One region of the Microlunatus spumicola genome, then DNA from elsewhere that is predicted to be linked to it. Evidence: riboswitches for the same ligand, from Rfam matches in the RefSeq annotation. Region 1 holds a riboswitch; the other holds the start of a gene.
The links. A riboswitch is a leader RNA that binds a small molecule or an ion and turns the genes downstream of it on or off. The one in region 1 is predicted to bind cobalamin.
Positions count from the first base shown of each region.

Region 2: another riboswitch for cobalamin. It lies ahead of ABD665_RS10560 (VWA domain-containing protein); the one in region 1 lies ahead of nicT (Nickel transporter NicT).

Region 1 covers NZ_BAAAYR010000001.1:207,340-211,618, forward strand. The annotation lists gene ABD665_RS00905 (copper resistance protein CopC) at 91-645, opposite strand; gene ABD665_RS00910 (DUF1775 domain-containing protein) at 648-1,394, opposite strand; gene ABD665_RS00915 (hypothetical protein) at 1,518-2,195, opposite strand; gene ABD665_RS00920 (GNAT family N-acetyltransferase) at 2,223-2,522, shown strand; cobalamin riboswitch at 2,571-2,766, shown strand; gene nicT (Nickel transporter NicT) at 2,811-3,905, shown strand; gene ABD665_RS00930 (PKD domain-containing protein) at 3,931-4,279, opposite strand, start outside.
Region 2 covers NZ_BAAAYR010000002.1:341,095-345,373, forward strand. The annotation lists gene ABD665_RS10545 (ABC transporter ATP-binding protein) at 1-144, shown strand, start outside; gene ABD665_RS10550 (GDSL-type esterase/lipase family protein) at 194-997, shown strand; gene ABD665_RS10555 (PD40 domain-containing protein) at 1,256-2,323, shown strand; adenosylcobalamin (AdoCbl) riboswitch at 2,421-2,512, shown strand; gene ABD665_RS10560 (VWA domain-containing protein) at 2,562-4,279, shown strand, end outside.

The DNA of each region.
Region 1 (4,279 bases):
GCCCCGAGCAGGTCCTCCCAGGATCGACCCCGGCCGGTCTGGCGTCCATCCCCGACCTCGGACCCGCCCGCCCGGGCGGCCGGACGGTCGTCAGGACCCGGCCGGGTCCCCGGTCCTGCGACGGCGGAGCAGGACGACCGCGACGGCGACCGCCACGAGCACCAGGGCGACCAGCAGGACGACGGCACCCGTCGGCAGGCCGGCGGGCTCCACCGGAGCCGGGACGGCGGGCGCGACGCTCGGTACGGTCCCGCTGCCCGGGCTGGTCGAGGTGAACGTGAACGTCCCGGTCACCGGGTGCCCGTCCGCGGAGGTCACCCGCCAGGCGACCGTGTAGTCGCCGGCCGGGGCGCCGCCCGTCAGCGCCTGCGTCACGGTGCTGTCGACGAGCCGGGGTGGACCGTCCTGGACCTGGCCCGACGGACCCGTGACGAGGATCTGAGTGCCCATGGCGACGGCCGGCTGGTCGAACGTGAGGACGACCGCGCCCGGCGTCGCGCCCACCCGGGACCCGCCCGCGGGGGTGGTGCCCAGGAGAACGTCGTGCGCGGCCGCCGGGCCGGTGCCCACCACGAGGGTGAGCACCGTCCCGACCAGCACGAGCAGCAGCCGTCCGCCGTGGCGGACGCGTCGCAGCGGTGCCACGTTCACGCCGGTGTACCGGTCCGGCGGCGACGGGCGCCGAGCAGGGCGACGACCAGAGCGGCCAGCCCCAGCACCAGTCCGGCCCCGCCGAGGGCGCGCGCGACGCCGTCCGGGCGGGTCGTCGCGGTCGACGCACCGGCGTCACCCGCCGGCGCCGACGCGGCCGGGGGGGAGGCGGCCGCTCCCGGCGAACCCGAGGTGGCCGCGACCACCAGCTCGGGCGCCGGGTGCTCGGGCTCCTCGCCGCCTGCCGGGGTGGGCTGGTCCCACCGGACGACCTCGCCGTCGGAGTAGGTCTGGGTCGCCGGCAGCAGCACGGTCCCGGCCGCGGGGAGCGGGCCGACCGAGATCGCGAACTCCTGGTACTCGCCCGGCTCGATGCGGGTGCCGCGCTCGGCGGTCCAGGTCACCGTCCGGACGGCCTTGGTGAGCGTGGTGCCCTCGGCCTCGACCGGCTTCGGCAGCGTCGCCTCGGTCGTGGCCGAGCGCCACCCGGGCACCGGCCGGGTCGAGACGTAGAGGAACGGGGTGTCCTGCGGCAGCTGGACGCTGACCTTCACGGTCCCGGCGGTGGCGGACTCGTTGGGCACGCGGAACGTGAGGGCGCTGAACGCCCCCGGCGTGGTCGCGTCCGCGGAGACGCGGACGTGGGCGTCGGCGTACGAGGCCGGGACGAGCAGCAGGGCGCCGAGGCCGACGGCGGCGCCGGCCCGGAGGAGGGAGGGACGAGGGGTGGTGAGGGTCTTCACGGTGGGGTTCCTGTCGGTACGAGGACGCACCGGCGGCGCGACGAGGCGCGGCGCACCGGGTGCGGGGACGGGAGGGCGGCGCCGACCGACGGGGTCGGTGGCGCGAGGCGCGGGAAGGCTGGTTCAGGCAGCCGGCAGGAGCGGTGGACCGCGCGGGGCGGCCGCGGACCGGAGGGCGGCACGGCAGACGGCCGGCACCCGTCCGACCGGCTGACCGTCACCCGAACCGCGAGGTGCTGGGTGGCCCAGGGCCAGCCCGGCGGCGATGACGACGCGCTGGACGGTGCGCCACAGCCAGGCCTCGCCGCGCGCCAGCAGCCAAGCGGTGGCGAGGACGGCGACGACGTGCAACGCGGTCATCACCCACGCCGGTGCGCCCGACGCCATGACCATGTCGCCTGCCGCGCAGGTGGGCACGGTCGAACCGACGGCGGCGTGGGCGGCGTGGGCGGCGTGCGTGCCGTGGGTGGCGTACGTGCTGGGCGGTAACGCTCCGGGGGCGCAGGCCCGGGCCACCCCCGCGAGACGGAACAGCTCGTGCAGCGCCAGCTGCTCGGCGCCGAGCAGCCCGACGAGGAGCGGGAGGCGCAGGCGGCGCGCGGTCAGCAGCGCGGCCAGCAGCCCGAGGAGCACCGACGCGACGAGCAGCACCCCGGGTCCGGGCAGCGAACCGCCGCCGAGGACGTGGGCGCCCGTCGCCAGCATTAGCGAGGTCCCGCCGAGCACGGCGGCCCGGACGACCCGCACGCGGCCGCCCGTCGGGACCGGGGCCGCGCCACGCAGCGTCCGCAGCCCTGGCACCTCGTCAGCATAGGAGCCTGGGCGGCCGTGCACGCGGTCGCGACGGCCGACGGCACGACGGTCGGGATGGCCCGGCTGATCAGCGACGGCGGGTGGTACTTCCACGTCATCGACGTCGCCGTGCTGCCGCCGCACCAGCGCCGGGGGATCGCCGACGCGATGCTGACCCACCTGCTCACGCTCGTGCGCACGACCGCCGCGCCAGGCGCGTACGTGTCGCTGATGGCCGACCAGCCGGGACGCCGGCTGTACGCGCGCCACGGCTTCACCGACAGCGCGCCGCACTCGGTCGGCATGGTGCAGGTCCTCGGCGGCACGCCCGACTGACCGTCAGGTCGACCCGCCCGCCTCTGGCCGGGGCGGGCGCGGGCCTGTTAGCGTCGGCCCCGAGCTGGTCGTGCACCACGCGAGTGGTGCCAGGGAACCCGGTGAGACTCCGGGACTGGCGCGCAGCGGTGAGGGCGATGGGTGTGGCGATGCCACTGGGACGACTCCGCGAGGAGGGGTCCTGGGAAGGCGCCACAGCCGTGTGACCCCGAGTCCGAAGACCTGCCGGCTCGTCAGTCCCACCCGCCGCAGCCTCGCGACCAGGCCGCCCGACGAATCGAGCCGCTCGTGCCGCCGTCCTTCCGCACCCCCTCCGGTGCCGCCCGCCCCCTCGCCGCGCCGTCCGGCCGCTCGACGCGGGCCAAGACCCTGAGCCTCCTGGCGGTCGTCCTCGCGCTGCACGTGGTCGCGTTCGGGCTGCTGCTCGCCTTCGTCGTACCCGCCCAGCTGCACGTCGGGGCCCAGGTCTTCGGCTTCGGGCTCGGGATCACGGCGTACGTCTACGGCCTCCGGCACGCCTTCGACCCCGACCACATCGCCGCGATCGACAACACCACGCGCAAGCTGATCGCGGACGGGCAGCGCCCGGTCTCGGTCGGCTTCTGGTTCGCGATGGGTCACTCGACGATCGTGGCGATCATGGCCGTGGCGGTCGCGGTGGGCGCCAAGTTCGTGACCTCGCTGCTCAGCGACGGCTCGGAGGCCCGCGAGACGTTCGGCCTGATCGGGACCCTGACCTCCGGCGGGTTCCTCTACCTCATCGGCATCCTCAACCTCGTCGCCCTGATCGGCATCGCCCGGGTGTTCCTCGCGGCCCGCCGCGACGCCATCGACGAGGCGCACCTCGACCAGCTCCTCGCGAACCGCGGCCTGCTCGCCCGCATCCTGCGGCCGCTGACGCGCGCCATCACGCGGCCGTGGCAGATGTTCCCGATCGGCTTCCTCTTCGGCCTGGGCTTCGACACGGCGACCGAGATCTCGCTGCTCGTGCTGGCCGGTGCCGGCGCCGCGTCGGGGCTGCCCTGGTACGCCGTGGTCGTCCTGCCCCTGCTCTTCGCCAGCGGGATGAGCCTGCTCGACTTCCTCGACGGCGTCTTCATGAACACCGCGTACGCGTGGGCGTTCGCCAACCCGGTGCGAAAGGTCTACTACAACCTCGCCATCACCGGGCTCTCCGTCGCCGTCGCCCTGCTGATCGGCACGATCGAGATCGTGGGGATCCTGCACGACAAGGCCGGCTGGACCGACCCGGTCTCCTCGGCGATCGCCTCGATCAGCCTCGAGAACGTCGGGTTCATCGTGGTCGGCCTGTTCGTCGTCTTCTGGGCCGCCGCGATCGGCTACTGGAAGATCGGCCGCGTCGAGCAGCGCTGGACGCACTGAGACCGACGCTTGGCCGCTGAAGACTTCAGTCGAGGTAGCCGTAGCTCGGCAGGAGGTAGGTCTTCCCCGAGTTCGGGCCGGCCAGGTCCTCGGGCCGGTTGCCCACGTTGACGACGACGGTGAGGCCCTGCGCGACCCAGGCGGCGCGGCAGGCGGTCTTGGACGCCTCGACGGTCACCTTCGGGTCGCGGAAGCACAGGTGGTCGGGCGCGACCGTGTAGCCGGCCGTCCGCAGCTCGGCCAGCGTCTCGCCCGCGTCGGGCGACCGGTTGCCGGCGACCAGGACCTGGTAGCCGTCCTGCTCGGCCCGTCGGGCCAGCTCGAGGACGGCCGGGACGGGGCGACCGAGCGGGGCGCCGAACATCAGCGCCGTG
Region 2 (4,279 bases), on a different contig from region 1:
GGGGCGGTGTCCCGCGTCCGGGTCCGCGCGGCCGACGGCTCGGAGCTCGTCTCCCAGGTCACCGGCTCCGCCCTCGGCGGCCTGACCCCGGGCGCCCGCTGCTCCCTGGGCCTCGACGCGGACCGGCTGCTCGTCACCGCCTGAGTCGTGGACGCCCCGGCACCGCCGGTCCGGGCGACGCAGGGTGGGGGCTGTGACCTACGTGGCCCTCGGTGACTCGTACGCCTCCGGCGAAGGGCTCGCGCCCTCCCTCGCCTACCCCGTGCTGCTCCGCGAGGGCGGGGTCGAGCGGTTCTCCACGCTGACCCAGGCCGCCCGCTCCGGTGCGGTGACCGGGGACGTCCTCGCCACGCAGGTCTCGTCCCTGCGGGCGGACACCCGGACGGTGACGCTCACGGTCGGGGGGAACGACGCCGGCTTCGCCACGGTCGTCGCGGCCTGCCTGCACTCGCCCGACCCACGGCTGCAGGCCGTGCTCGACCAGGGCGCCCAGTGGCGGGCCGCGGCCAAGGCGGGGGCGCAGCGGCGGATCGCGTTTCTCGGCGGGCCGGCCGCCGCACCGCAGGACCGGACGGTCCCCCTGGTCCGGGTGCTCTCCGAGGTCGGGCGGCGCGCGCCCGACGCCGAGATCCTCGTGACCGGCTACCCCCGCCTGCTCGGCTCGCGGCCGACGCCCCAGGGCCACCGCGCGTCCGACGTCCTCCCGCTCTTCGTGGCCGAGCAGGACGCGGCCTGGATGAGCGCGCAGAGCGAGGCCCTCGACGCCGCGATCGCCTCCGGCGTCCAGCGGGCCCGCGCCGGCGGCGTACGAGCGCGGTACGTCGATGTGAGCGCGGAGTTCGAGGGACACGCGCTGTCGGACCGCCAGGCCCCCTGGGTCAACGGGGTCGTCCTGGCCTCGCTCGGCTCCCTCGTCCCGGACTCCTCGAGCTTCCACCTGACCGCGGAGGGTTCGCGGGCGTACGCGACCGCGCTGTCGGACGCGAGCGTTATCTGAGGGCGAGGTCCTTCAGCTGCCCCGGAAGGCGCCGCAACACAACGGCGAGCCTTCAGAACGCCGGTTGCCCTGACACCAGGTTGACGGTGCGTCTGATCACCTTCGGCTGAGGCAGGAAATCTCACCGAGCGAAACCTGAAAACTTCTCCCCGAGTATTACGGCGTTCGTACGGTTCACTGTTCGGATTGACAGCCGGCGTACGCGCTCACTGTCGTCCGACGCCGGGGGCGGCGTCGGCTGGGGGACAAGGGACTGCCGTGGACACAGCTGACGATCTGACGCGTCTTCGCTCTGACGAAAAGCCAAGACGTCGACCCCGGAGATCCTCACTCGCCGGCAAGATCCTGGTCGGCGTCCTCGCCGCCGTTCTTCCAAGCGTGTTCTTCCTGTCGGACGCGCCGCTCTGGTGGAACCGGGCACACCTGCTGTGGAACGAGTACGTCCATCCTCAAGCGCAGGCAGCGTCCGTCTCACCAATTCCTCTCTTCGCCGTTGTCGTGCCGCTGTCAGCGACAAAGGACCCGACGTATCTGGCTGTGATGGACGTGGGCTCGGGGCGCGTCTTGACACGGCTGACCGCTGATGGCTTCGGCGCCGGGACGCCCACCATCACGGCAGATCGTCGACTCGTCTACTTCTCCGACCCGAGCGGGAACGTGCACGTCTCGGACGCCGACGGGAACAACGGTCGGATCGTCTTCAGAGCGAACGACACCTGCAAGTACGTGCGCCATGTCTCGATCAGCAAGGTCGACAACGGCCACCTCCTGCTTCAATGCCGTGACAGGCCGGCTGAGAACCAGACCGACTACCACGACTTCTTCGAGCTCATCGATCTTCAGGGCCTCGTCGTCAGAAGGTTCGACACGACGTCAAGCAAGCTCGACGATCCTTCACTCTCCCCGGACGGCCGGTACCTGGCCTACTGGGGAAGCTCTGACACCGACGTCGCTGGGTATCCGGGCGGAGCGATCTTCGTGCTCGATCTTGCGTCGGATCGAGAGCCGAAGCAGCTGACGTCGATGTCCGGCTCCCGCGACACAGATCCCGCATGGGCGCCCGATTCCCGAACGCTGGCCTTCTCCCGCGAGAAGGACGACGAGAAGAGCGTCTTCAAGATCTCGGCAGCGGGAGGGAACCCGAAGCGCTTGGTCGGCAATGCTCAAAAAGCGAGCTGGTCAACAGACGGGAACTCTCTCGTCGCCGTTCGAGAGCGATCCGACGACAGAGATCAGCTGATCCGCTTCACGAAGAACGGTCACTCGGTCACGGTCTGTAGCAAGCCTCAGAGGACGATCTACGCCCCGGTCTGGTCCGGCAGGTAGGGCTGCAGCACGTCGGCTACGGGCTGAACCTGATCGTCGTTGGCCTGCTCATGCTCTTCGGTTCCGGAGGGCCTGTAGCCCTGTGACATGATCGGGCGCAGCGCGAGCAGAGGAATCCGGTGCGACTCCGGAGCGGTCCCGCCACTGTGACCGGGTGACCCCCGGAAGTCAGGACGTCTGCTGCGTGGCACACCCACGGACGCGGGCGAGGACACCCGCAGGAGGGTCCTACCCGCACATGCCTGCTCCCCCGACGGCGCGCACCGCCCGCGCCTCGCGCACGTTCCCCTTCTCCGCCGTCGTCGGCTCGGAGGACCTCGCCCTCGCCCTGGTGCTGACCACCGTGTCGCCCGAGGTCGGCGGCGTCCTCGTCCGCGGCGAGAAGGGCACCGCCAAGACCACGACCGTGCGCGCGCTCGCCGCCGTGCTGCCCCCGGTCGCCGTGGTCGAAGGGTGCCGGTTCAGCTGCGACCCGACCGACCCTGACCCCAGCTGCCCCGACGGACCGCATGACCCGGTCGTCTCCACGAGCCGGCCCGCCAAGCTCGTGGAGCTCCCGGTCGGCGCCACCGAGGACCGGGTCATCGGCTCGCTGGACCTGCGCCAGGCGCTCGGCGCGGGTGACGTCGTCTACTCCCCCGGGCTGCTGGCTGCGGCTCACCGCGGGCTGCTCTACGTCGACGAGGTCAACCTCCTCCACGACCACCTCGTCGACCTGCTGCTCGACGCGGCGGCGACCGGACGTTCGACGGTCGAGCGTGAGGGCGTCTCCATCGCCCACGCCTCCCGCCTGGTCCTCGTCGGCACCATGAACCCCGAGGAGGGCGAGCTCCGCCCGCAGCTGCTCGACCGCTTCGGGCTGACCGTCGAGGTCGCTGCACCCCGGGACCCCGTGCTGCGCGCCGAGGTCGTCCGGCGGCGGATGGCGTACGACGCCGACCCGGACACGTTCGTGGCGAGCTGGGCCGACGCGGAGACCGAGGTGCGCGAACGCCTCGCCCGCGCGCAGGCGCTGGTCGGGCACGTCGAGCTGGGCGACGCCGAGCTGCTGCTCATCGCGCAGGTGTGCGCGGCGTTCGAGGTCGACGGCCTCCGGGCCGACCTCGTCACCGCCCGCGCGGCCGTCGCCCACGCGGCCTGGCACGGCCGCGACCGCGTGACCAAGGCCGACATCCGCGCCGCGGCCCGGCTCTCGCTGCCGCACCGCCGCCGGCGCAACCCGTTCGACGCGCCCGGCCTCGACGAGGACCTGCTCGACCAGCTGCTCGGCGACGACGACCCTCCCCCGCCGGAGGAGCCGCCACCGGGCAACGCGCCCGACGACTCCGAGGGCACGGGCGACGCGACCGACCCGGGCGACGCCCAGGCCGGCGACCCGCCCGCGACCCCGCCGGGCCCCGGTCCCCAGGACGGACCGAGCAGCACCGGCGACGGGAACGGCCAGCCGCAGGACCGTGAGCCGGAGCCCTCCACCTCACCGGCCGAACCGTCGACACCGGACGAGCAGGCCCCCGCGCCGCAGGCCGTCGCGCTGTCGGTCGCCGCGCCGGGCCAGGCCTACCGCACGCGGTTGTTCACCGCGCGCGGCGTCGGGACGGGCACGGCCGGACGTCGCAGCCGGGCCGTGACGACGACCGGGCGCACCGTCGGCTCGACGCTGCCCGACGGCGAGCACCGGCCGCTGCACCTCAGCGCGACCGTCCGGGCCGCGGCCCCGCACCAGGGCGTGCGCGGGCGTACGCCGGGCGGCCGGCTCCAGCTCGTGGGGACCGATCTGCGGCACGCGGTGACCGAGGGGCGTGAGTCCAACCTCGTCCTGCTGGCCGTCGACGCCTCCGGTTCGATGGCCGCCCGCAAGCGGATGGCGGCGGTCAAGACCGCGGTCCTCTCGTTGCTCCTCGACGCCTACCAGCGCCGCGACAAGGTGGGGCTGGTGACGTTCCGCGGGAACGAGGC